3 regions of the Martelella lutilitoris genome follow, and region 1 is predicted to be linked to each of the others. Evidence: riboswitches for the same ligand, from Rfam matches in the RefSeq annotation. Region 1 holds a riboswitch; each other region holds the start of a gene.

The links. Region 1 has a riboswitch for thiamine pyrophosphate ahead of thiM (hydroxyethylthiazole kinase). Riboswitches for the same ligand answer to the same signal wherever they lie in the genome.
Region 2: linked by a shared signal. The riboswitch ahead of thiE (thiamine phosphate synthase) and the one ahead of thiM (hydroxyethylthiazole kinase) in region 1 are both predicted to bind thiamine pyrophosphate.
Region 3: linked by a shared signal. The riboswitch ahead of JET14_RS01810 (ABC transporter permease) and the one ahead of thiM (hydroxyethylthiazole kinase) in region 1 are both predicted to bind thiamine pyrophosphate.

Annotation. Positions count from the first base shown of each region.
Region 1 is NZ_CP066786.1:3,031,122-3,038,376, forward strand. Features, by position in the region: gene JET14_RS14585 (TonB-dependent hemoglobin/transferrin/lactoferrin family receptor) at 1-87, opposite strand, end outside; gene JET14_RS14590 (dual specificity protein phosphatase family protein) at 361-927, shown strand; gene JET14_RS14595 (LysR family transcriptional regulator) at 934-1,827, opposite strand; gene JET14_RS14600 (CoA-acylating methylmalonate-semialdehyde dehydrogenase) at 2,076-3,572, shown strand; TPP riboswitch at 3,647-3,741, shown strand; gene thiM (hydroxyethylthiazole kinase) at 3,793-4,587, shown strand; gene thiD (bifunctional hydroxymethylpyrimidine kinase/phosphomethylpyrimidine kinase) at 4,739-5,539, shown strand; gene JET14_RS14615 (c-type cytochrome) at 5,663-6,106, shown strand; gene JET14_RS14620 (c-type cytochrome) at 6,205-7,065, shown strand; gene JET14_RS14625 (GNAT family N-acetyltransferase) at 7,078-7,255, opposite strand, start outside.
Region 2 is NZ_CP066786.1:3,982,861-3,990,115, reverse strand. Features, by position in the region: gene JET14_RS18870 (TRAP transporter large permease subunit) at 1-1,280, opposite strand, end outside; gene thiE (thiamine phosphate synthase) at 1,277-1,939, opposite strand; TPP riboswitch at 2,046-2,148, opposite strand; gene JET14_RS18860 (HAD family hydrolase) at 2,166-2,864, opposite strand; gene JET14_RS18855 (MFS transporter) at 3,172-4,416, shown strand; gene JET14_RS18850 (PAS domain-containing sensor histidine kinase) at 4,666-7,179, shown strand; gene tsaE (tRNA (adenosine(37)-N6)-threonylcarbamoyltransferase complex ATPase subunit type 1 TsaE) at 7,176-7,255, shown strand, end outside.
Region 3 is NZ_CP066786.1:372,297-379,551, reverse strand. Features, by position in the region: gene JET14_RS01835 (DUF2207 domain-containing protein) at 1-192, shown strand, start outside; gene JET14_RS01830 (hypothetical protein) at 198-800, opposite strand; gene glyS (glycine--tRNA ligase subunit beta) at 954-3,068, shown strand; gene JET14_RS01820 (hypothetical protein) at 3,198-3,404, opposite strand; gene JET14_RS01815 (ABC transporter substrate-binding protein) at 3,583-4,524, opposite strand; gene JET14_RS01810 (ABC transporter permease) at 4,555-5,274, opposite strand; TPP riboswitch at 5,377-5,487, opposite strand; gene JET14_RS01805 (sugar porter family MFS transporter) at 5,721-7,052, shown strand; gene JET14_RS01800 (MmgE/PrpD family protein) at 7,210-7,255, shown strand, end outside.

The sequences.
Region 1 (7,255 bases):
CTGCGCGATCGCGGAATGTGTCAAAACAGCCGACGCCAGTGCGGTGCACGACGCCAGCAAGAAGGTGCGGGAAAGTCCCATACGCATCACCCAATCCTCTTGTTCTCTTCAGAACCTGGCTGGCTGACGCCGGGAAACCCCGAAACGAACTGGCTGGCTGGGCATTCTGTGCCGGCAGGCGCCGGCTTCTCGTGCTTAGGAGCTATAAAACATGAGTATTATTGTCAACAAAAATTGCCTGATTTTCGTCATAATTTCCGCACTGCGACAGCATGTCGGTGGATATCCAGCCGCACCCGGGCTAAGTTTCGCCGAAATGCGGGCGTTAGTGGTCCGATCGAAACACGGGAGTGAAGGCGGATGGGCGTAAAGGCCGTTTTGAAGCGCAGTGCCTGGACGGCCGGAGCAGTCCTTCTCTGTGGGGGCCTTTATCTCGGCGGACTGCAGCTAACCGGCAACTTCCATGAAGTCCATGCAGGCACGCTCTATCGTTCCGCGCAGCCGAGCGCCGATGATCTGGCCGGCTACGCCAAACGCCACGGCATCAAGACGGTGATCAACCTGCGCGGCGCGCATCCGGGCCGGCACTGGTACGACCAGGAGGTCGCCGCAAGCGAGGCGCTCGGGATCACCCATATCGACTTCGGCATGTCCGACAGCCGGGAATTGCCGCTCGACCGCAGCCTGGAGCTTCTCGCGCTCATGCGCGACGCCGAGAAGCCGCTTCTCATTCACTGCAAGGCCGGCGCCGACCGCACGGGGCTGGCCGCGGTCATGTATCTGCAGCAACTGGCAGGCATTGACGAGGAAACGGCCGAATGGCAGCTCTCCCCGATCTACGGTCACCTCAATATTCCGATGACTGGCCCGTGGGCCATGGACCGGACCTGGGAAAGGCTGGAGAAGGATTTCGACCTGCCGAGCTGAGGAAGCCTATGCCGCATCGACGATGAAGCGGCTCCGTTCCTCCCGGAACCGCCGGGTGAGAAAGGCCCGCACCAGCGCGATGCGCGCCAGATTACCGGTATCGGGGTGTGACAGCAGGTAATAGGACCGCCGGAACCGGATATCCGGCAGAATGCTGACAAGGCCGGGACTGTCGCGCACGACGAAATCATGCAGGATGCCGATGCCGACGCCCGCGCGCACGGCCTCGATCTGGCCGGCGACGCCGGCGCAGCGAAACAGCCGGCCCGCAGACCGGCCGAGATGGTTTGCATAGTTCAGCGAGGAGGCATAGGCGTAGTCCTCCACGCCCGTCACCGCGACATGGCCGGACAGCGCGTGCTCGTCATCCGGCGCCCCGAACCGCTCCAGATAGGACCGCGCGGCATAGACGCCGAGCGTATAGTCCGTCAGCTTGGAGACGACCAGCCTGCCCTCCTCCGGCGGGTCGAGCGTGATCGCAAGGTCCGCCTCGCGCTTCGACAGCGAGAATGTGCGCGGCAGCGGCACGAGTTCGACGACAAGGGCTGGATGCTGCTCCTGCAGGCGACCAAGCTCACCGGCCAGAAAATAGGTGCCGAGGCCGTCCGGCGCGCCGACGCGCACGGTGCCGGCAAGGCTCGCGCCGCGCGCTCGCGTATCCTCCGCGATCCCGAGAATTTCCGTTTCGACCCGCTCGGCGACAACAAGCAGCCGCTCGCCCGCTTCCGTCAGCGCCGAACCGGCGGGCGTGCGCTCGAACAACGGCTCGCCGAGCGCCTCCTCCAGCGCATTGATGCGGCGCGAAACCGTGGCATGGTTAAGCGCCAGCGCCCGGGCGGCCGCAAGGAACTGGCCATGGCGGGCGACCGCCAGAAAAACGCGCAAATGATCCCAGTCCATCGACGTCCTATAATTTTTGCACAACGGATTTGTAAACTATCCTGTTTCTTTGCAGAAATTAATAGGCAAGAGTGCAGATGACAGTCAAACCGAGACGCGACAGGATGCTGTCCCGCTTGCGTCACCCTCGGGCTTGACCCGAGGGTCCAGGCGGAATCGCTCCGCAACAGTGGATCCTCGGGTCAAGCCCGAGGATGACGCTGAAGGGGACGGCGGGTCCTGTCGACTTTAAAACCGGAGGAACCACCATGAAATCCATCCAGCACTTCATCAACGGCACGATCGTGGCAGGCTCCGGAAGCCGCACGGTCCCGACCTATAATCCGGCAACCGGCGAACAGAGCGGCGAACTGTCGCTTGCCAATGGCGCCGACGTCCGCGCCGCCGTCGAAGCGGCAACGGCTGCCTTCCCGGCCTGGGCGGAAACGACGCCGCTGCGCCGCGCCCGCATCCTCAACAAGTTTCTCGGCATTCTGGAAGACCGGATCGACGAGCTGGCGAAGGTGATCACCGCCGAGCACGGGAAGGTTCATTCCGATGCGCTGGGCGAGATCCAGCGCGGCATGGAAGTGGTCGAGTTCGCCACCGCCGCCCCGCAGCTTCTGAAGGGCGAGTTCACCGAAAATGTCGGCACCGCCGTCGACAGCTGGTCGATGCGCCAGCCGCTCGGCGTCGTCGCCGGCATCACGCCGTTCAATTTTCCGGCGATGGTGCCGATGTGGATGTTCCCGGTCGCGCTTGCCTGCGGCAACTGCTTCGTCCTGAAGCCGTCCGAACGCGACCCCTCCGCCTCTCTTCTGATTGCCGAATGGCTGAAGGAGGCGGGCCTTCCCGACGGCGTGTTCAACGTCGTCCAGGGCGACAAGGAGGCCGTCGACGCGATCCTCGCCGATCCGGATATCCAGGCCGTAAGCTTCGTCGGCTCGACCCCGATCGCGCGCTATATCTACACGACCGCGACGGCGAGCGGCAAACGCTGCCAGGCGCTCGGCGGCGCGAAGAACCACATGATCGTGATGCCCGACGCCGACATGGACCAGGCCGCCGACGCGCTGATGGGCGCCGCCTATGGCTCGGCCGGCGAGCGCTGCATGGCGATCTCGGTTGCTGTTCCCGTCGGTGACGAGACGGCCGACCGGCTGATCGACAAGCTGAAGCCCCGGATCGCCGCGCTCAAGGTCGGTCCCGGCACCGATCCGGAGGCCGATATGGGCCCGGTGGTGACGGCGGCCGCGCGCGACAAGATCCTCGGCCTGATCGATTCGGGCGTCGAGGAAGGCGCCGACCTCGTTGTCGACGGTCGCGGCCTGAAGCTGCAGGGCTATGAGAACGGTTATTTCGTCGGCGCGACGCTCTTCGACAAGGTCACGACCGACATGAAGATCTACAAGGAAGAGATCTTCGGACCGGTCCTCTCGGTTGCCCGCGCCGCAAGCTATGACGAGGCGGCCCAGTGGATCAACGACCACGAATACGGCAACGGCACGGCGATCTTCACCCGCGACGGCGATGCCGCCCGCGAATTCGCCCACAAGATCAAGGTCGGCATGGTCGGCATCAATGTCCCGATCCCGGTTCCGATGGCATTTCATTCCTTCGGCGGCTGGAAGGCCTCGCTCTTCGGCGATCATCACATGCACGGCCCGGAAGGCGTGCGCTTCTATACCCGCATGAAGACAATCACCAGCCGCTGGCCCAAGGGTATCCGCTCGGGCGCAGAATTCTCCATGCCGACGATGAAATAGGCGGCATCCGCATACCCGGGACAATAGCAATCCGCCCCTTACCGGGCGGATTTTTTCTGCTATACCAACGGTCACAAGAGCGACAGGGGCGCCCGCTAGAGCGGGCTGAGAAGCACCCTTGGAACCTGATCCGGATCATACCGGCGGAGGGAGTCACTCGGGCCTTCTCCTCTCTGGCCCGTCCGGCTTTCCCGCTGAACACGACAAAAGGGAAACCGGCATGACGGACGCCGACATTCTGCTGAGCGAAATGCGCGAGAAAGCGCCGCTGGTGCACTGCATCACCAATCATGTGGCGATGAACATCGCCGCCAATGTCCTGCTTGCGGCCGGCGCATCGCCAGCGATGGTTCTGGCAGAGGAAGAGGCGGGCGAATTTGCCGGGCTCGCCGACGCGCTGACGATCAATATCGGCACGCTGACCTCCGCTCGACTGGCCTCCATGAAGGCGGCCATTGCCGGCGCAAGAGACGGCGGAAAGCCCTGGGTGTTCGACCCCGTCGCCCATTTCGCAACCGACTATCGCAGAAAGGCCGCGCGCGCGATCCTCGATCTCGGCCCGGCCGTCCTGCGCGGCAATGCCTCGGAAATCCTCGCCTTCTCCGGCGCGGCGGCACACGGCAAGGGCGTTGATGCCGGCGACGGCGTTCTTGCGGCGGAGGAGACCGCGCGCCGTCTTGCCGCCGAGGGCAATATGGTGGTTGCCGTCACCGGCGAGACCGATTTCGTCACCGACGGCCGCCGCGCCGCGCGGGTTGCGGGCGGCTCTCCCCTGATGCCGAAGGTCACCGCGCTCGGCTGCGCGCTCACCTGCCTTGTCGGGGCCTTTGTCGGCACGCGCCCGGCCGATCCCTTTTCCGCAACGATCGCCGCCTTCGCGCTCTATGCGGTCGCCGGCGGCAAGGCCCACGGAATGGCGCAAGGCCCCGGCACCTTCGCCGTGCAGTTTCTCGACGCCCTCGCCGCAACGGGCCCGGCGGAACTGAAGGCCGGGGCCAGGGTTACACTCCTGTGAGGCGGGACGTGCGCGGCTCTGACGGCGCAAGGCGCCTCGGCATCGGCCGATTGAAACGCGGGCAGCCCCTTTCCACATGTCCCGCAGGCGGCCCCGTCGCCGAACATACCAACAGGCAGCGATGGCGCACGTCCATCGGGAAGGCAAAGACATGATTGCGAATATTCTTTCGATCGCCGGCTCCGATCCCTCGGGCGGCGCCGGCATCCAGGCCGATCTCAAGACGTTTTCGGCGCGGGGGACCTACGGCATGGCGGCGATGACGGCGCTGACGGCGCAGAATACGCAGGGCGTGACCGGCGTGCACGAGGTGCCGTCCGCCTTCGTCGCCGAGCAGATCGCGGCGATCTTTGACGACATCTCCGTCAGCGCCATCAAGATCGGCATGATCGCCAACGCCAATATCGCCATCACCATTGCCGACAGCCTGCGCCACCACGTCGAGGTGCCGGTCGTGCTCGACCCGGTGATGGTGGCCAAGGGCGGACACCGGCTTCTGCCGGAGGACGCGGTGGAGGCGCTGAAGGAGCATCTCCTGCCGCTGGCCGCCGTCCTGACGCCGAACCTGCCGGAGGCCGCGGCCCTGCTTGACGAAGACGTCGCGACCAATCGTGAAGCGATGATCGCCCAGGGCAATACGCTGCGCGGGCTCGGCGCCCAGGCCGTTCTGATGAAGGGCGGCCATCTGGAGGGCGAGGATTGCCCCGACCTGCTGATGACCGCCGAAGGCCATCGATGGCTGGAAGGCACACGGATCGACACGGAAAACACCCACGGAACGGGCTGCACGCTGTCGAGCGCCATTGCCGCCGAAATCGGCAAGGGAACCGCGCTTGCCGAGGCCGTCGTCATCGCCAAGGACTATGTCGCCGGCGCGATCGCGGCATCGGATAGGTTGTCGGTCGGCTCCGGCCACGGCCCCACCCATCACTTCCATGCCCTTTGGCCGTGATTTCAACAAATAGTGATGCCTAACCTTCGTGCGCAGGGCGAATTGATCTTTCGCGGCCGCTTACCCCACTGGCATCCCGTCGGCGGCTGGATATACTGCTGGCGAGAAGAGAAGGAGGTCTCGATGAAGAAAAACTATCTGATCGCCGGCGCCGTGGCGCTCTGTCTGGGCGCGGGTTCGGTTATGGCACAGGACGCCCCGCAAATGCTCCGCCAGGATGACATGAAGGCCATCGGCCAGGCCATGGGCCAGCTCGGCGCCATCGCCAAGGGCCAGAAGGATTACGATCCAGTCGTCGTGGAAGGCGCGCTGTCATCGATCGCCGACCATGCCAAGGACTTCCCGACGCATTTCCCGGCCGATTCCAAGACCGGGAACGACACGGAAGCAAGCCCGGCGATCTGGGAGAACATGGACGACTTCACCGCCCGCGCCGACAAGCTCGCCGCCGATGCAACCGCGCTTCTTGCCGACCTTCCCGCCGATCAGGCCGCCGTCGGCAAGGCAATGCAGACGCTCGGCGCCAATTGCGGCTCTTGTCACGAGATCTATCGAGTCAAGAACTGACCCTGCTGCCCTGAGCCGGGGATGAAAACGGGTATTCAAGGAGCCGAAGCGTGAATCCACGCATCACGATCGGAGTGCTGGTTATCGCCGCGCTGTTCATGGGCGCGGCGTTCATCGTAGCGCTCACGCCGCCCAGGCTTGACCCCGAAGCGCTCAGAAGCGCCGCGGTCGCCGATACGCAAAACGGTGAGAAGATCTTCTGGGCGAGCGGCTGCGCCGGCTGCCATGCTGCCCCCGGCGCCGAAGGCGACCAGAGGCTGGTACTATCCGGCGGCCTGCCGATCGAGAGCGATTTCGGCACGTTTCACGCGCCGAACATCTCGCCGGACGAAGGCTATGGCATCGGCGACTGGACCTTTTACGAATTCGCCAATGCGCTGAAGAAGGGCATCGGGCGCCATGGCGAGAACCTTTACCCCGCCCTGCCCTACACATCCTATGTGCGCATGACCAACCAGGATGTGCGCGACCTGCACGGCTACATCATGACGCTGCCGAAGAGCAGCGAGCCAAGCAAGCCGCACGAGATTGCCTTCCCGTTCAACATCCGCCTGGCGCTCTCCTTCTGGAAGCGGCTCTATTTCTCAGATCAGCCGCGCGTCACGCTTGCCGACGCCGCTCCGGAGGTCATGCGCGGACAATATCTGGTGGAAGGCCCGGGCCATTGCGGCGAATGCCACACGCCGCGCAATGCGCTTGGCGGCCTGAAATACAGCGACTGGCTTGCCGGCGGGCCCAATCCGGACGGCGAAGGCATGATCCCCGACATCACGCCGGGTTCCAAGGCCATCGGCGACTGGACGGCGGGTCAGATCGCCGACTATCTCGAGACAGGGTTCACGCCCGATTACGATACGGTCGGCGGCTCCATGGTCGAGGTGCAGCAGAATGTCTCGCACCTCACGCGCGCCGACCTCGAGGCGATCGGCGCCTATCTGAAGGCCGTGCCGGCAAAGTGAGGCCGGCCGGTTTCAGGCGAGCGACTGCAGATAGCGCATGCCCGTCACCGGCCGGGCGACAAACTCCATCTGCTGGTAGAACTGATGCGCCTTGGTGTTGCCCGTGGCGGCGCTGACGGAGAGATAGGCGCAACCCGCCGCCCTGGCGAAGTCGCGCGCGCGGGCAATCAGATGCTGGCCGACGCCGTGG
Region 2 (7,255 bases), 950 kb from region 1:
GCGGCAAGCGCGGCCGCTTCCGTGGTGGTGACGATGCCGATGCGGATGCCGAAGACGACGATGACGCCGAGCCCGAAGGCCGGGACGGCAGCGAGGAAAGCCTTCTTTCGCTCAGCCGGGGTCGCGCGCGTGCTGCCCGGCCGGTCGCGTGTCGTCAGGTGAATGGCGACGGCAAGGCTCGCCGCCATGACAAGGCCGGCGGCGAGCCCGCCGACAAGCAGCTTGCCGACCGAGAGGTCGGTCGCGGCCGCAAGAATGAGAAAGGCGATTGACGGCGGGATCACATTGTCGAGCACCGAAGAGGCGGCGATGATCGCCCCTGCGCGGGCCGGCGGGTAGCCGTGACGCACCAGTTCGGGCTGGAAGGTTGTGGCTGAAAACACCGCATTGGCAACCGACGAACCGGACGCGCCGGAAAACAGCGCGCCGGTGGCGAGTACCGTCTGCGCCAGGCCACCGCGCCGGTGGCCGACAAGCGATGCTGCGAAGGCGACAAGATGCGCGGCCGCGCCGGAGGCCGAAAGGGCCGCTCCCGTCAAGAGAAAGAAGGGGATCGCCAGAAGCAGGAAATGCGACATGCCGGAAACCGCCGTCGTCACCATCGTTTCCGGCGCCAGACTGCCGCCGAAGGGCATGGCGACAAGGGCCGCGGCGAGGAAGGCATGGGCAAGCGGGGCAGCCGCGATCAGGCCGATGGCGGCGAAAAGCGCAATCGCGGCGCTCGGCGGAACGGCCGTTGCCAGATTGAAACGCAGGCATGCGAGGGAGATGAGGCCGGCCAGGCCGGCAGAAACCGCAAGCGACAGGAACCGCCGTTCGCTGATGCGCCTGAGGGCAAGGGTCGCGGCGATCAGCGCGCCGCCCGTGCCGGTGACGGCAAAGCGCACCCATTCGGGCAGGCCGAGGGTCGGCGAGGTGCCCCCGATCAGCGTTGCGACGCGAGCGCTGCCAAGGGCGAGCACAAGGGCAGCGATGAGGCTGACTGCGTCGGCGATGATGCGGGCAGGCAATTCCGCCCGCCTTGAAAAGGGGAGTTCAAGCCGCATGGCGAGCGGGCCGGTCATGGCAAGCGGCGCGGCAAGAAAGACCAGCGCCACATTCAGCCAGATGCCGAGCTCCTCGGTGCCGATCAGCCCGGTCCGGAAGACATAGCGGAGCACGACGCTGAGGAGGACGAGCGCGAGCATCAGCGCCAGAACGACGCCCGCGATCATCGAAAGCGTCGTCTGAAGCCTGTCCGCAAGGCGGCCGGCCACGCGCTCGATTGCAGCCGATGTCATCGCGCCCGGATCGCGATCGCCGCGTCGACGGCCCGGCGGAAGTCGCGGGTCGCCTTCGTCACATCGGGCGCATGGAAGATTGCAGAGATCACGGCAACGCCGTCGGCCCCGTCGGCGATCAGCTCGGGCACGTGTTCGAGCTTGATTCCGGCGATCGCGCCGACCGGCAGGTCCGGCCTCGCCTTCTTCAGGCCGCGGCGCAGCGCGCGAAACCCCTCAAGGCCCACCGGCGGGTCGGAGTTGATCTTGGAGAGCGTATGAAACACGCCGCCGATACAGGCATAGTCAACCGGAGCCGCTGCCGCCCGCGCGCCGTCGGACGCATTCTTGACGGTCAGGCCGATAATGGCGTCCGTCCCGAGCAGCCGTCGCGCCGTTTCCGGTTCCATGTCGTCTGCGCCGAGATGGACGCCGGCGGCTTCTGCCGCGAGCGCGACGTCGACCCGGTCATTGACCACCAGCGGAACGCCAGTCGGCTCAAGCGCCTTGCGAATTTCCACGGCCCGTTCGATCATCTGGCGGGTCTTGGCGTATTTGTCGCGATACTGGATCAAGGTCGCGCCGTTTTCGGCGGCATGCCGCGCCAGTTCGGCAAGCGGCGCGGTCTCGACCAGCCCGGCATCGACCAGGGCGTTCAGGCGATAATCGACCGTCCTCATGGCTGCGTCTCACCCGCCTGCAAAAGGCGGCTGCGGCGAAATTCCAACGACATATGACGACCTCCATGGTATTGCGGAGACCGGCGCGGAAGCGAAAACAAGGGGGAATAGCCGATTTTTCCGTTCCTACGCCGGAATGACCCGGATCAGGTTCAAGGGTCCGGCTCGTTGCCATCTCAGCATCGCAGGATGCTCCCCTCGGAATGAACGGGATTCTGTCGGGCTTTCAGCCCGGTGTCAACCGGTCTCGACCGGCGTCAAGGGCCAGCGTCCCGAAATCGGAAAGCGCCGTGAGCACCATGTCGGCGCCCGCGGCCCGAAGCCGTTCGGCATGAAGCGGCCTGACGCCCTCAAGATGGCTGCCGCCGGTAAACCCGAAAACGCGCATGCCGGCGCGTCCCGCGCCGGTCACGCCGGCGATGGCGTCTTCCAGCACCACGCACTCCTTCGGCAGGGCGCCGCGTTTTTCGGCAGCGTAGAGGAAAAGATCGGGCGCCGGCTTGCCGTGTTCTACCGATTCGGCGCTGAAGGCCCGGCCTTCGAAGCGTTGGGCAAAACCGATCGCCTGAAGCGCGACGCCGAGCCTCTTGTAGGACCCGCCGGAGGCGATGCAGTAGTCGATCCCGGCCGCCTCCAGCCGGTCAAGCATGGCTTCAGCGCCGGCCATCGGCTTCAACTCGCGGCGATAGCGGTCAAACAGCCGCGCATACCACGCCTCCTGGAAATCGGGATCGACCGCCCTGCCGGTCTGTCCCTCCACGAAAGCGATGATCTGCCTGACCGAAGAACCCAGGAATTCCTCGACCAGCATATCCCAGTCAACCGCGACCCCGTATTGGGCAAGCGATACCTGAAGCTCGGCAAGCGCGATGATCTCGCTGTCGGCAATCACGCCGTCAAAGTCGAAAATGACTGTCTTTATCATGGTTTCCTGGCCAATACGCTTCGGTTGAGACGACGCCGTCGAGGCCGCGCCGTTCCCATCTTGCTGCCTGCTATGGCCTGTTTTGCGGCCAATTGCAAATCCGGATGCCGGGAGGTCCGATCGAAAATTAATGAATATCAATTGCTTATGCAGGTCTCGCGCGGCGGTCGAGACGGCGCTTAATTGCCGAAGCCCGAGGTGAAGCTCTGACATCAAGAACGCTGACGTCTGAAATCAGAGATATTGGATATTCATCTTTCCTGATCCCTGCTAATTCTGGCGCAAGGGATATTTCGGGAAAGATATCATGCAACAAGCCAGGAGCAGCGGCATCGACCGCGACATGCTGATCATCATGCTGGCGGGCGGGCTGGTGCTGGCCCTGTCCTTTGGCGTGCGCTCGGTGTTCGGCGGTGTCGTCCTGCCGCTCTCGGACGATCTGTTCGCCGGCCGGATCGAGATTTTCTCGCTGTCGATTGCCATCCAGAACCTCGTCTGGGGGCTGGCGCAGCCATTCTTCGGCATGCTGGCCGACAAGTTCGGCGACCGGCGCGCGCTCTGGCTCGGCTTCGGCTGCTATGTGCTCGGCATGCTCATCTGCGTTTTCGGGGCCTCACCCTTCGCCCAGCATATGGGGGCGGGCGTTCTCGTCGGCATGGGCGTTTCGGGCACGGCCTTCGGCACGGTTCTGGCCGTGGTCGGCCGCGCCGCGCCTGCGGAGAAGCGCGGCTTCTACCTTGGCGTCGCCTCGGCCATGGGTTCGGCCGGCCAGGCGGTTCTGCCGCTTCTGACGGCCTTCCTGATCAGCCGGTTCGACTGGCAGACGACGCTTCTGATCATCACCGCGCTGCTGGCGCCGATGGCGCTCGCCATCCCCTTCCTGCATGTGAAAAACAAGGGCTCTGCCGCCGAGACCGACATCGACCTGCCGCAGACCATCCGCGCCGCCTTCGGCCATGGCAGTTTCGTCATGCTGGCGGCCGGCTTCTTTGTTTGCGGTTTTCATCTCGCCTTCATCACCGCGCATCTGCCGAATTATGTGCAGAATTTCTGCACCGGCACGACGCTTTCCGCGCCGGAACTGCGCGCGCTCGGTCTGAAGGCGCTGGCGCTTGCCGGCTTTGCCAACATCTTCGGCACGCTGATTGCCGCGCGGCTTGGCAATTTCTTCGCCAAGCCGCATGTCCTGGCCGCCATCTATGCCTTGCGCGCCGTGGTTATTCTCGTCTTCATCTGGCTGCCGCTGACGCCGGTTTCGGTGCTCATCTTCGGCCTCGTCATGGGCGTGCTCTGGCTTTCCACCGTGCCGCTGACGAGTGCGCTGATCGTCGTCATGTTCGGCCCGCGCGCCATGGGCACGCTGTTCGGGTTTGTCTTCCTCAGCCATCAGCTCGGCGGCTTTTTGGGCGTCTGGCTCGGCGGCGCCTGGTTTGACCGCTACGGCAATTACGACGTGATCTGGTATGCCGCGATCGCGCTCGGCATTCTCTCCGCCGCCATCCACCTGACCGTGCGCGAGCGCGCCGCGCCCGCTATTGCCGCCGCCGCGTGAGGCCGTCGGCCCTGCCTTAACACTTCCGAAAGCATGATCGCATTAATCTCGGCGCTCCCGTTCAAGGCGGGCGCCGGGCGTTTATTTCCGTCGGACTCTTTTCGCGGATTCCCCAAGCGTCTATGTTTTGAAAAGGGCGATTCGGTCCGGCAACGGCCGGATCTTCATCAGATGTGAATGGCCTCTTGAAGGCGGCCTTCGCGCTTTGCGGCAGCGCGGCCCGCCGAAAGACAGATGCGGAAGAGACGAATGGAGCGGGGCGGCAAAAGCAACGAGGGCCGGATGATTCGCGGCATGCGCGGAAAACGCGCAATCGCGCGATGGCTTGCAGCCGGCACGGCGCTTTCGCTCACCGCCGCTCACGCCTTCGCCCAATCTCCGGACGTCGCGCCCGTGCTTTCTTCCCGTGAGGTCATGGCCCTTTCGGCCTTTTGCGGCATTCTGGCGGCCACCGTTCTTTCCACCCTCTGGTTCATGCGCCTGCGTGGCCGCACCGAAGCGGAGAACCAGCGGCTTGCCCTCGAGCTCGAAAACCACCGCGAGCGCATCGCCAATCTGAAGGCGCTGAACGCCGAGCGCAATCGTCGTATCATTTTCTGGGAAGGCCCGGACGCAGATCCGGAATTTCTCGGCGCCCTGCCGTACGAGGCCGGCGCGCCGGAAGACGATCATGCCTTCCTCGCCTTTTCCGACTGGCTCTCCCCTGGCAGCACGAAACAGCTCGAGACAGCGATTGCCGCGCTGCGCCGCAAGGCCAAGGCCTTCGAGATGCTGGCGGAGGCCAGGAACGGCTATGTGCTGGAGGTCGTCGGCGGCACCACGGGCGGGCGCGCCCATGTGCGCTTCGGCGCGCTGGAAAGCATCCGCGCCGAACTGGCCGAACTGAAGGTCGAGCACAAGCGCACGAAAGCGGTGCTTGCCCGGTTCGAGACGCTCTTCGATGCGATCGACATGCCTTGCTGGCAGCGCGACGGGGACGGCGCGCTCACCTGGGTGAACCGCGCCTATATCGCGGCCGTAGAGGGAGAAACGCGCGAACGCACGCTTGAGGAAAACCGCACGCTTCTCGGCGCGGTCGTTCAGCAAAAACTTGACGAGGCGGTGCGCGCCGGCGCGCGCTTTGACGGCCGCCAGCCGGTGGTGACCGGTGGCAACCGCACATTCTACGAACTCAGCGAAGTGGCGAGCGGCGACGGCTCGGCCGGCATTGCCCGTGATGTCTCGGAACTGCAGAGCGTCGAGAACGCGCTGGAACAGACGCTTGAAAGCCATGCCGATACGCTCAACCACCTGAACACGGCAGTGGCCATCTTCGATGCGTCGCGGCGGATGACCTTCTACAACCAGGCCTTCGAAAAACTCTGGAAGCTCGACATGGGCTTTCTCGAATCCCATCCCGACAATGGCGAATTGTTCGAGCGCCTGCGCGCCGATGGCAAGTTGCCGGAGCCGCACCAGTGGCGCGAGTGGAAGGACAAGGCGCTCTCCGTCTACCGCGCCGTCGAGCCCTATAGTGATCTCTGGTACCTGCCGAGCGGCGAGACGCTGAGCGTGTTCGCCTCCGCCCACCCGCGCGGCGGCACCACCTGGGTGTTCGAGAACCATACCGAGCAGGTGGCGCTGAAGACGCGCTACAATACGCTGGTGAAGGTGCAGGGCGAGACCATTGATCATCTCTCCGAAGGCGTTGCCGTTTTCGGTCCGGACGGCAGGCTGAAGCTCTCCAACCCTGCCTTCCTGGCGCTCTGGCGCATTGCCGACAGGGACGCCGCGCCCGGCACCCATATCCGCGCGCTGATCGAGACCTGCGCTGACGATCCCGGCGCCAGCGACGGCTGGAAGCTCTTTGCGAGGATGATCACCTCCTTTGACGACGAGCGCGTTTCGCGCCAGGGTCGGCTCGATCTCGCCTCCGGCCTGGTGCTTGACTACGCGGTGACGCCGCTGCCGAACGCGCAGACCATGCTCACCTTCGTCAACAAGACCGACTCGGTGAAGGTGGAACGCGCGCTGACGGAAAAGAATGACGCGTTGCGCAAGGCGGAAGAGCTCAAGAACGCCTTCCTCGAACACGTCTCTCACGAACTGCGAACGCCGCTGACATCGATCATGGGCTTTGCCGAACTGCTGAAGGCGCCGGAAACGGGCGCGCTGACGTCGCGCCAGAGCAGTTACGTCGATCACATCGCCAATTCCTCGTCCGTGTTGATGACCATCGTCAATGACATGATCGACCTGAAATCGGCCGATGCCGGCATCCTGCAGCTCGAACTCGACCGGATGTCGATCGACGACCTGATCGATTCCGTCGCCGATGACATTTCGAGCCGGCTGCAGGAAAGCGGGGTGACGCTGGAAATCACCGCGCCGCCGAAGCTCGGGGCCATTACCGCCGACTTCCAGCGGCTGAAGCAGGTGCTCCTGAAAATTCTCGGCAACGCCGTCAAATATGCACCGCGCGGCTCGATCATCGCGCTGTCGTGCTGGCGGGAGACGGACGATTTCGTCTTCACCGTCACCGACAATGGCCCGGGCATTGCCGATGACGCGCTGGAAAGCGTATTCACCCGGTTCGAATCCGGCGGCAGGCAGGCGCAATATGCCGGCGCCGGTCTCGGCCTTGCCATCGTCGAAAGCTTCGTCGCCCTGCATAATGGCCGCGTCTTCATCGACAGCGAGCCGGGTGCCGGCACCACCGTTTCCTGCCGCATTCCCGACGCCAGCGCCGGCAAGGGCGGGGCGGAAATCATCGCTGCGGAATGATGGAGCGTTTTCTCGCCGACGAGGACGCGACTGTCGCGCTGGCCAGGGCGCTGGCGCCGCTTTTGCAAACGGGCGA
Region 3 (7,255 bases), 1.7 Mb from region 1:
TATTCGCCCTACTGGTATTATGGCGATTTCCGCCATCAGAACCTGTCCGACCAGATCGGCAGTTTCTCCTCCTCGATGGCCTCCACCATGTCGTCCTCCATGCCGACACAGAACACTTCGTCCTCCGGATTTTCCGGCGGCGGCGGGTTTTCCGGCGGCGGCGGCGGCGGCGGTGGCGGGGGCGGCTGGTAGGCCGCTCAGTCGCTCACGCGGACAAAGTCTATCGAAGACGATGTCTCCGGAAAGCCGCCATCGGCTTCATTCTGCCAGCTGAGCGGGAGATGGCCGAAGGAAATCCGGTCGCCCTTGATCCAGAGCCGGTCCTTCAGCCTGGAGCCGACCTCCGGAAAGGTGTAGGGCGCACAGGTTTTCCCGGAGACATCGCGCGGCACGCCGGTTTCCCAGCCGTCCAGCGCGCAGCCGGCGGAATCCACATTGGCGTTGTAGTAGGTCGTCACTTCGGGCAATAGCAGCGTATAGACAAAGGGACCGGTTCGCTGGACGAAGTCGATATGATTCTCCTGCCGGCGCGCCTCCTCGATCGCCCCGCGATAGTCGACCTCTACGGTCGGGACATCGCAGTCGTCATGCGCATAGGACTGCGCGGTGGCGGAGAGGACCGACCCTTCGATAACAACCTCGGCGATGAAGCCGTGGCGGTCATTCTTGCCGATCGGCAGGCAGGCGGTTTTGTAGCGACCTTGCGGCAGCGAGGTCTGCGCCGCAACAGGGAGAGCCGGGACAGCGGTGAGCGTCAGAAGGGCAAGCGCTGACAATGGAAAGGCGATATTCTTGTTCATGCCGCACCATGGGGTCCGAATTCCGGCAATTGCGTGGCGCGAAGAGGCTTCCGGGTCCTCATCGCCTCCAAAAACTCTATTCCCGGATGACTTTTGCCGCCGGGCTTGCTAACACGCCGTCACCGACATTCAGACCACGATAGAAGCTGTCCCATGCCCGACCTTTTGCTTGAACTCCGTTCCGAGGAAATCCCCGCCCGCATGCAGCGCCAGGCGGCAAGCGAACTGAAAAAGCGCGTCACCGATGCGCTGGTGGATGCGGGTCTGACCTATGAGGGCGCACGCGAATATTTCACCCCGCGGCGGCTCGCGCTCGACATTCACGGGCTGACTGCGCGTTCGGCCGATGTGCGCGAGGAGCGCAAGGGACCGCGCGTCGGCGCGCCGGAAAAGGCGGTCGCGGGCTTTCTGCGCGGCGCGGGCCTTGACGATATCTCTGAGGCGAAGATCCAGACGGACCCGAAGAAGGGCGATTTTTATGTCGCCGTTATCGAAAAGCCCGGCCGCGATGCCGAAGAGATCATCCGCGACGTGATGCCCGGCATCATCCGCAACTTCCCATGGCCAAAGTCGATGCGCTGGGGCGCCGCGTCATCCGAGCCGGGCGCACTGCGCTGGGTTCGGCCGCTGCAGTCGATCGTCTGCACATTCGGCACGGAAATCGAGGAAACCAAGATCATCGATTTCGAGATCGACGGCATTGTCGCCTCGAATGTCACCTATGGTCACCGTTTCCACGCGCCCGAACCCTTCGAGGTCAGGCGATTCGCCGATTATGCGGCGGGCCTGGAAAAGGCCTGCGTCATTCTCGACGCCGACCGGCGCAAGGACATCATCCGCGATGACGCCGCCAATCTGGCATTCGCCAACGGGCTCGACGTGGTCGAGGACGAGGGGCTGCTGGACGAGGTCGCCGGGCTTGTCGAATATCCGCAGGTTCTGCTCGGCGAATTCGAGGAAGCCTTCCTCGAAATTCCCGACGAGATCATCCGGCTGACGATCAAAACCAACCAGAAATGCTTCGTCGTCCGCAAGCATGGCGAGGAAAGCCTCACCAACAAATTCATCCTGATCGCCAATATCGCGGCAAGCGACGGCGGCAAGGAAATCTGCTACGGCAACGGCAAGGTCGTGCGCGCGCGCCTCTCCGATGCCCTGCATTTCTGGCACATGGACCAGCGCGATCTGCCGGACCTTGCGACGCTTAAGAAATCGGCGGCGCAGTTCGGCCTCGACCTGAAGAAGCCGCTCGACCAGCGCATGGCCAAGCTCGATGCGCTGAACGTGACCTTCCATGCCAAGCTCGGCAGCCAGGGCGCCCGCGTCGACCGCATCCGCAAACTGGCAGGAGATCTGGCCCCGATCGTTGGCGCCGATGCGGCCGATGTCGACCGCGCCGTTATTCTGGCAAAGGCGGATCTTCGCACCGAGGCCGTCGGCGAATTCCCCGAGCTTCAGGGCGCCATGGGCCGCAAATATGCGCTTCTGCAGGGCGAGAGCGAAGACGTGGCGGCGGCGATCAAGGAGCACTACAAGCCGCTAGGCCCCTCCGACGTCGTGCCGCGCAACAAGGTCTCGCTGACGGTGGCGCTTGCCGACAAGCTCGACACGCTGACGGGCTTCTGGTCGATCGACGAAAAGCCGACCGGCTCGGGCGACCCCTATGCGCTGCGCCGCGCCGCCCTTGGCGTGATCCGCATCATACTGGAGCGCGGCGTGCGCCTGCCGCTGCTGTCGGTCTTCGATGATCGCGACCTGCTCTCCTTCTTCCACGACCGCTTCAAGGTCTATCTGCGCGACATGGGCGCGCGCCACGATCTGATCGACGCGGTGCTGTCGGCGGATTCGGATGATCTGGAAGTCGTTGCCCGCCGGGTGGAGGCGCTGACGAAGTTCCTCGATTCCGAGGACGGCAAGAACCTTCTTTCGGGCGAAAAGCGCGCCGGACAGCTGCTGGCGGCGGAAGAGAAGAAGAAGACGCGGGTTGCCGAAAAGGTCGATCCGGCGCTGTTTGAGACCGATGCCGAAAAGGCGCTCCACGACGCCATCCTTGCTGCCGCGAAGAAGGCGCGGGAAGCCTCGAAGCGGGAAGACTACTTCGCCGCCATGGAGGCGCTTTCGGCGCTGCGCGCGCCGGTCGACGCCTTCTTCGAGGATGTGCTGGTCAATGCCGAGGACGAGGCCGTGCGCGCAAACCGCTTGGCGTTGCTGGCGATGATCCGTGAAGCGACCGGGGCTGTCGCCGATTTCTCGAAGATTGCCGGCTAGAGCGCCGTGCGTCCTTTCGGACGCACAAAGGACGCTCTAACCTATTGAATCTGCGCATCGTGCTTTCCGAAAACCGATTCCAATTTTCGGGCCGATGCGCTGAGGGCCGCCGCCCTCTTCCGGCGCCGCTCAATCATGGCTGATCACATGCCGGACAAAACGCAGCACCAGATGCAGCGCCAGAAGCAGGGCGCCGACCAGGAGGACGAGATGGGCGAGCGGGGTCAGGAGGCTGCCCTCGATATCGCCAGCGACATCGCCATAGTGATAAAGGCCGAAACGGAAGGTCAGGGTGGCAAGGCCGATCACCACCAGCACCAGGCCGGCTAGTTTCATGTTCCGATCTCCCTGAGGCTGAAAAGCGCATGTTCGAGATCGGTCTTCCTCGGGACGGCGCGCCGCCGTCCGTCTTTCAACTTAAAAAAAGACCGAAACGCGAAAGACGGCCAGCGGCCGCCTTCCGGTATTTCGGTCCTTCTAACCCGGTTTTGTGGCGATTTGAGGCCGGAAAGGCCTATCCCCCGTAAAGCGAAACCGAGATGTCCGAAACCTCGGGCGCCTCCTCGATCAGTCCGTTTTCCGCCATGAATGCGCCGAACCGCTGGTAGCGGCCGGCATCGAACGCGGCCGGGCTCTTGGCAAAGCGTGCGATGGTGTCGGCAAAGGCCGTGCGGTTCAGTTCGTCGTCGAGATCGGGATAGGCCTCGGCGAACAGGGCCCAGGCCTCTTCCGGGTGGTTGGTGATGAAGATCGTTGCCCGCTCCACCGCATCGAGAAAACGCGGCAGCCGGTCATCGTCAATGAGTTCGCTGCGGGTCACATAGATCAGTTCGTCATAGACCGGAACGCCGTTTTCCTCCGGGAAGAAGGCCTTGCCCTCCTCGCCCTCGATCGCCATCTGGGTCAATTCGAAATTGCGGAACGCGCCGATTGTGGCATCGACCTGGCCCGACAGCAACGACTGGGTGAGGGCGAAATTGACATTCACCAGCGTGATGTCGTCCCGCGTGAGGCCGGCGCTCGCAAGCATGGCGGAGACGACCGCCTCCTCGATGCCGGCGACCGAAAAGCCGATCTTGCGGCCCTTGAGATCGCCAAGTGACTGCACCGGTCCGTTTGCCATCACCGTCAGCGTGTTGAGCGGTGTGGAGACCAGCGTGCCGAAGCGTTTGATGTCAATGCCGGCGGCATGGTCGAGATAGAGGTTCGGCTGGTAGTGAACGCCGATATCGGCCCGACCGGAAGCGACCATGCGCGGCACCATGGACGGATCGGCCGGCGGCACGAGGTCCACGTCGAGCCCCTCGTCGGCGAAATAGCCGTTCGCCTCGGCAATCACCATCGGCGCATGATCCGGGTTCACATACCATTCGAGGATGACGCTAAGCTTGTCATTGGCGGCGGCAAGGCCGGGCAGAAGCGTCAGAGCGGCGATAAGGGTAAGTTTCTTGAGCATTCATTCCTCCGTGAAAAACAGGTTGGCCGCTCATTGATGCGGCGACCAGCGGGTGAAAAAGGGCGCGGCGAGATCCACCGCCTTGCGAAACAGGACGGCCTCCAGCGCCAGAATGAACATGGCGGCAAACACCGTATCGGCCTGCATGCGGGCATTGGCCTGCACCATGACGAAGCCGAGACCGCCGGCAGCGCCCACCCATTCGCCGACGACGGCGCCAAGAGGGGCAAGCGGTGCGGCGATGCGCAGGCCCGAAAACAGTTGCGGCATGGCAAGCGGCAGCCGGATGAGAACGAGAAGCTGCCAGTGTCCGGCGCCATCGAGATGCGCGGCCTTGACGATGGCGCTGTCGGTGCGCGACAGCCCGTCGGCGAAATTGGAGGCGACCGGAAAGAAGACGATGATCATCGTCATCACCACCTTGGACGTGATGCCGAAGCCGAACCAGAGCACCAGCATGGGCGCGATGACGAAGACCGGGAACGACTGCAGCACGACGAGCGCCGGCCAGACGAGACGCCCGAAGCGCGGAAATCCGGCAAGCAGGAAGGCGGCGCCGGCGCCAAAAGCCGCGCCGGCGGCAAAGCCGGCGATGATCTCGCGCAGCGTGATGAGGGCGTTCGAGAGGAGGTAGGCATGGCCGGTCCACAGCCTTGCGGCGACGGCAGAGGGCGCGGGCAGGATATAGCGGGGGAGCGCAAACAGCGTGACGACCGCCTGCCAGAGCAGGAGGAGCGCAGCAATCACCATCAGGGATTTCAAAACGGCGAAAAGGCTTTGTCTCAAGTCCCCTCTCCCGGGCGCGGCCGGGCAGCGGACGTAACAAAACAGGCTGATTTTATGGGCGTATCGCTCAACACCAAACTCCGTTCCTACGCCGGCATGACCCGGATCAGGTTCAAGGGTTCGGCTTCAAGCCATCTCAGCATCTTCGCAAAGAAGATCGCACCCCTCGGATGGGCTTATCTATGCCTGCGCAGGACGGTCCGGTCAAGGGGCGCTGACGCAGCTTCCGGCCGCGGAAAGGGAATAGAGTTGACAAGCAGGGTGGTTTTCATCTTCAAGTTGTCATGAAGGCATGGCTACAGACGGAATTTTCAGCTAGCGTTCACAAAAAAAGGCTAAGGGTCAGGGACAGAAAGACACTGACCGGCGTACCGGCACCCCGGCTGCGCCCGAAATGCGGAGGAAACCCAATGCTTATCGCCATCGTCATCGTGGCGGCGCTTTTCGGCATGCTCTTCGGCTTTGACCAGGGCGTGATCTCCGGCGCGTTGCCGTTCATCAAACAGGACTTCACGATCACGCCCTTCATGGAAGGCGTGATCACCTCGGCCGTGCCGCTCGGCGCGGTGGCGGGCACATTGCTTGCCATGATCACCACCGACCGCTACGGCCGAAAGCCGATGCTGATCCTCGGCGCCGTGATCTTCCTCGTCGGCTCGCTGATTTCCGCCTTCGCCTTCAACCAGTATGTGCTGACGCTCGCCCGCCTTCTGATCGGCGTCGGCATCGGCGCATCGGCCATGACCGCCCCTATGTTCCTGGCGGAAGTGGCGCCGGCACGCATTCGGGGCACCATCGTCTCGGCCTTCCAGCTGATGATTACGATCGGCATCATGATTTCCTACATGTCGGACGCGGCCTTCGGCGGCACCGGCGACTGGCGCTGGATGATCGGCGTTGGCGTGTTCCCGTCGATCATCGCCCTTGTCGGTATCCTTCTGTCGCCGGAAACGCCGCGTTGGCTGACGCTGAATTCGAACGCCGACAAGGCGCGCGACATCATCGCCAAGCTGCAGCCGGAGTGTTCCGACGCCGAAATCGATGAAATCATCGCCGAGATCAAGGAAAGCGCAAAGGACGAGGAGGCCGCCCCCGCCTGGAGCACCTTCCTGAAAAAGGGCATCCTGCCGGTCACGAGCTTTGCCATGATCGTGTTCGTGCTGCAGCAGCTCTCCGGCATCAACGCGATCATCTATTACGCGCCGGAAATCTTCAAGAGCGCCGGCTTCTCCGGCACCATGACCCAGCTTCTGGCCACCGTCGGCATCGGCGTCGTCAATGTGGCGCTGACGATCGTCGCCATGTATCTGGTTGAATCCATCGGCCGGCGCAAGCTGCTGATCCTGGGTTTCATCGGCACCGCCGCCTCGATGGCGCTGGTAACCGTCGCGACCATGATGGATGTCGCCGCGACCCCCTATCTGGCCATGATCGGCATCTTTGCCTTCATCGCCTTTTTCGCCGTCAGCCTCGGTCCGTTGCCCTGGCTCTACATGGCGGAACTCTTCCCGCTTCGGCTGCGACCGCGCGGGATGGCTCTGGCATCGATCGCCAACTGGTTCTTCAACTTCGTCGTCGCCCTGCTCTTTCCCGAGCTTCTGGCAGGGATCGGCATCGTCGGCACCTTCGGGATCTTCACCGGCTTCTGCGTGATCGGCATTTTCTACGCCATCGCGGTGGCGCCGGAAACCAAGGGCATCACGCTCGAGGAGATCGAGCAGCGCACCGTTGCGGCGGACTGATCCATCCGCACTCCCTGACATTCGACGGCCCGCCATGCGCGGGCCGTTTTGCGTGCAGCCGCCAAATTGCCTAAGACTAATGGCTGCATTGTCGCCGATGGACAATCGGCGCCAAACAGAGGAAAACGGCGTTGGCATTGAAGCGGGAGGAGACGTCATGCTCGATCACAAGGTGCGCACCCACAAATCATCGGAAAATCTCA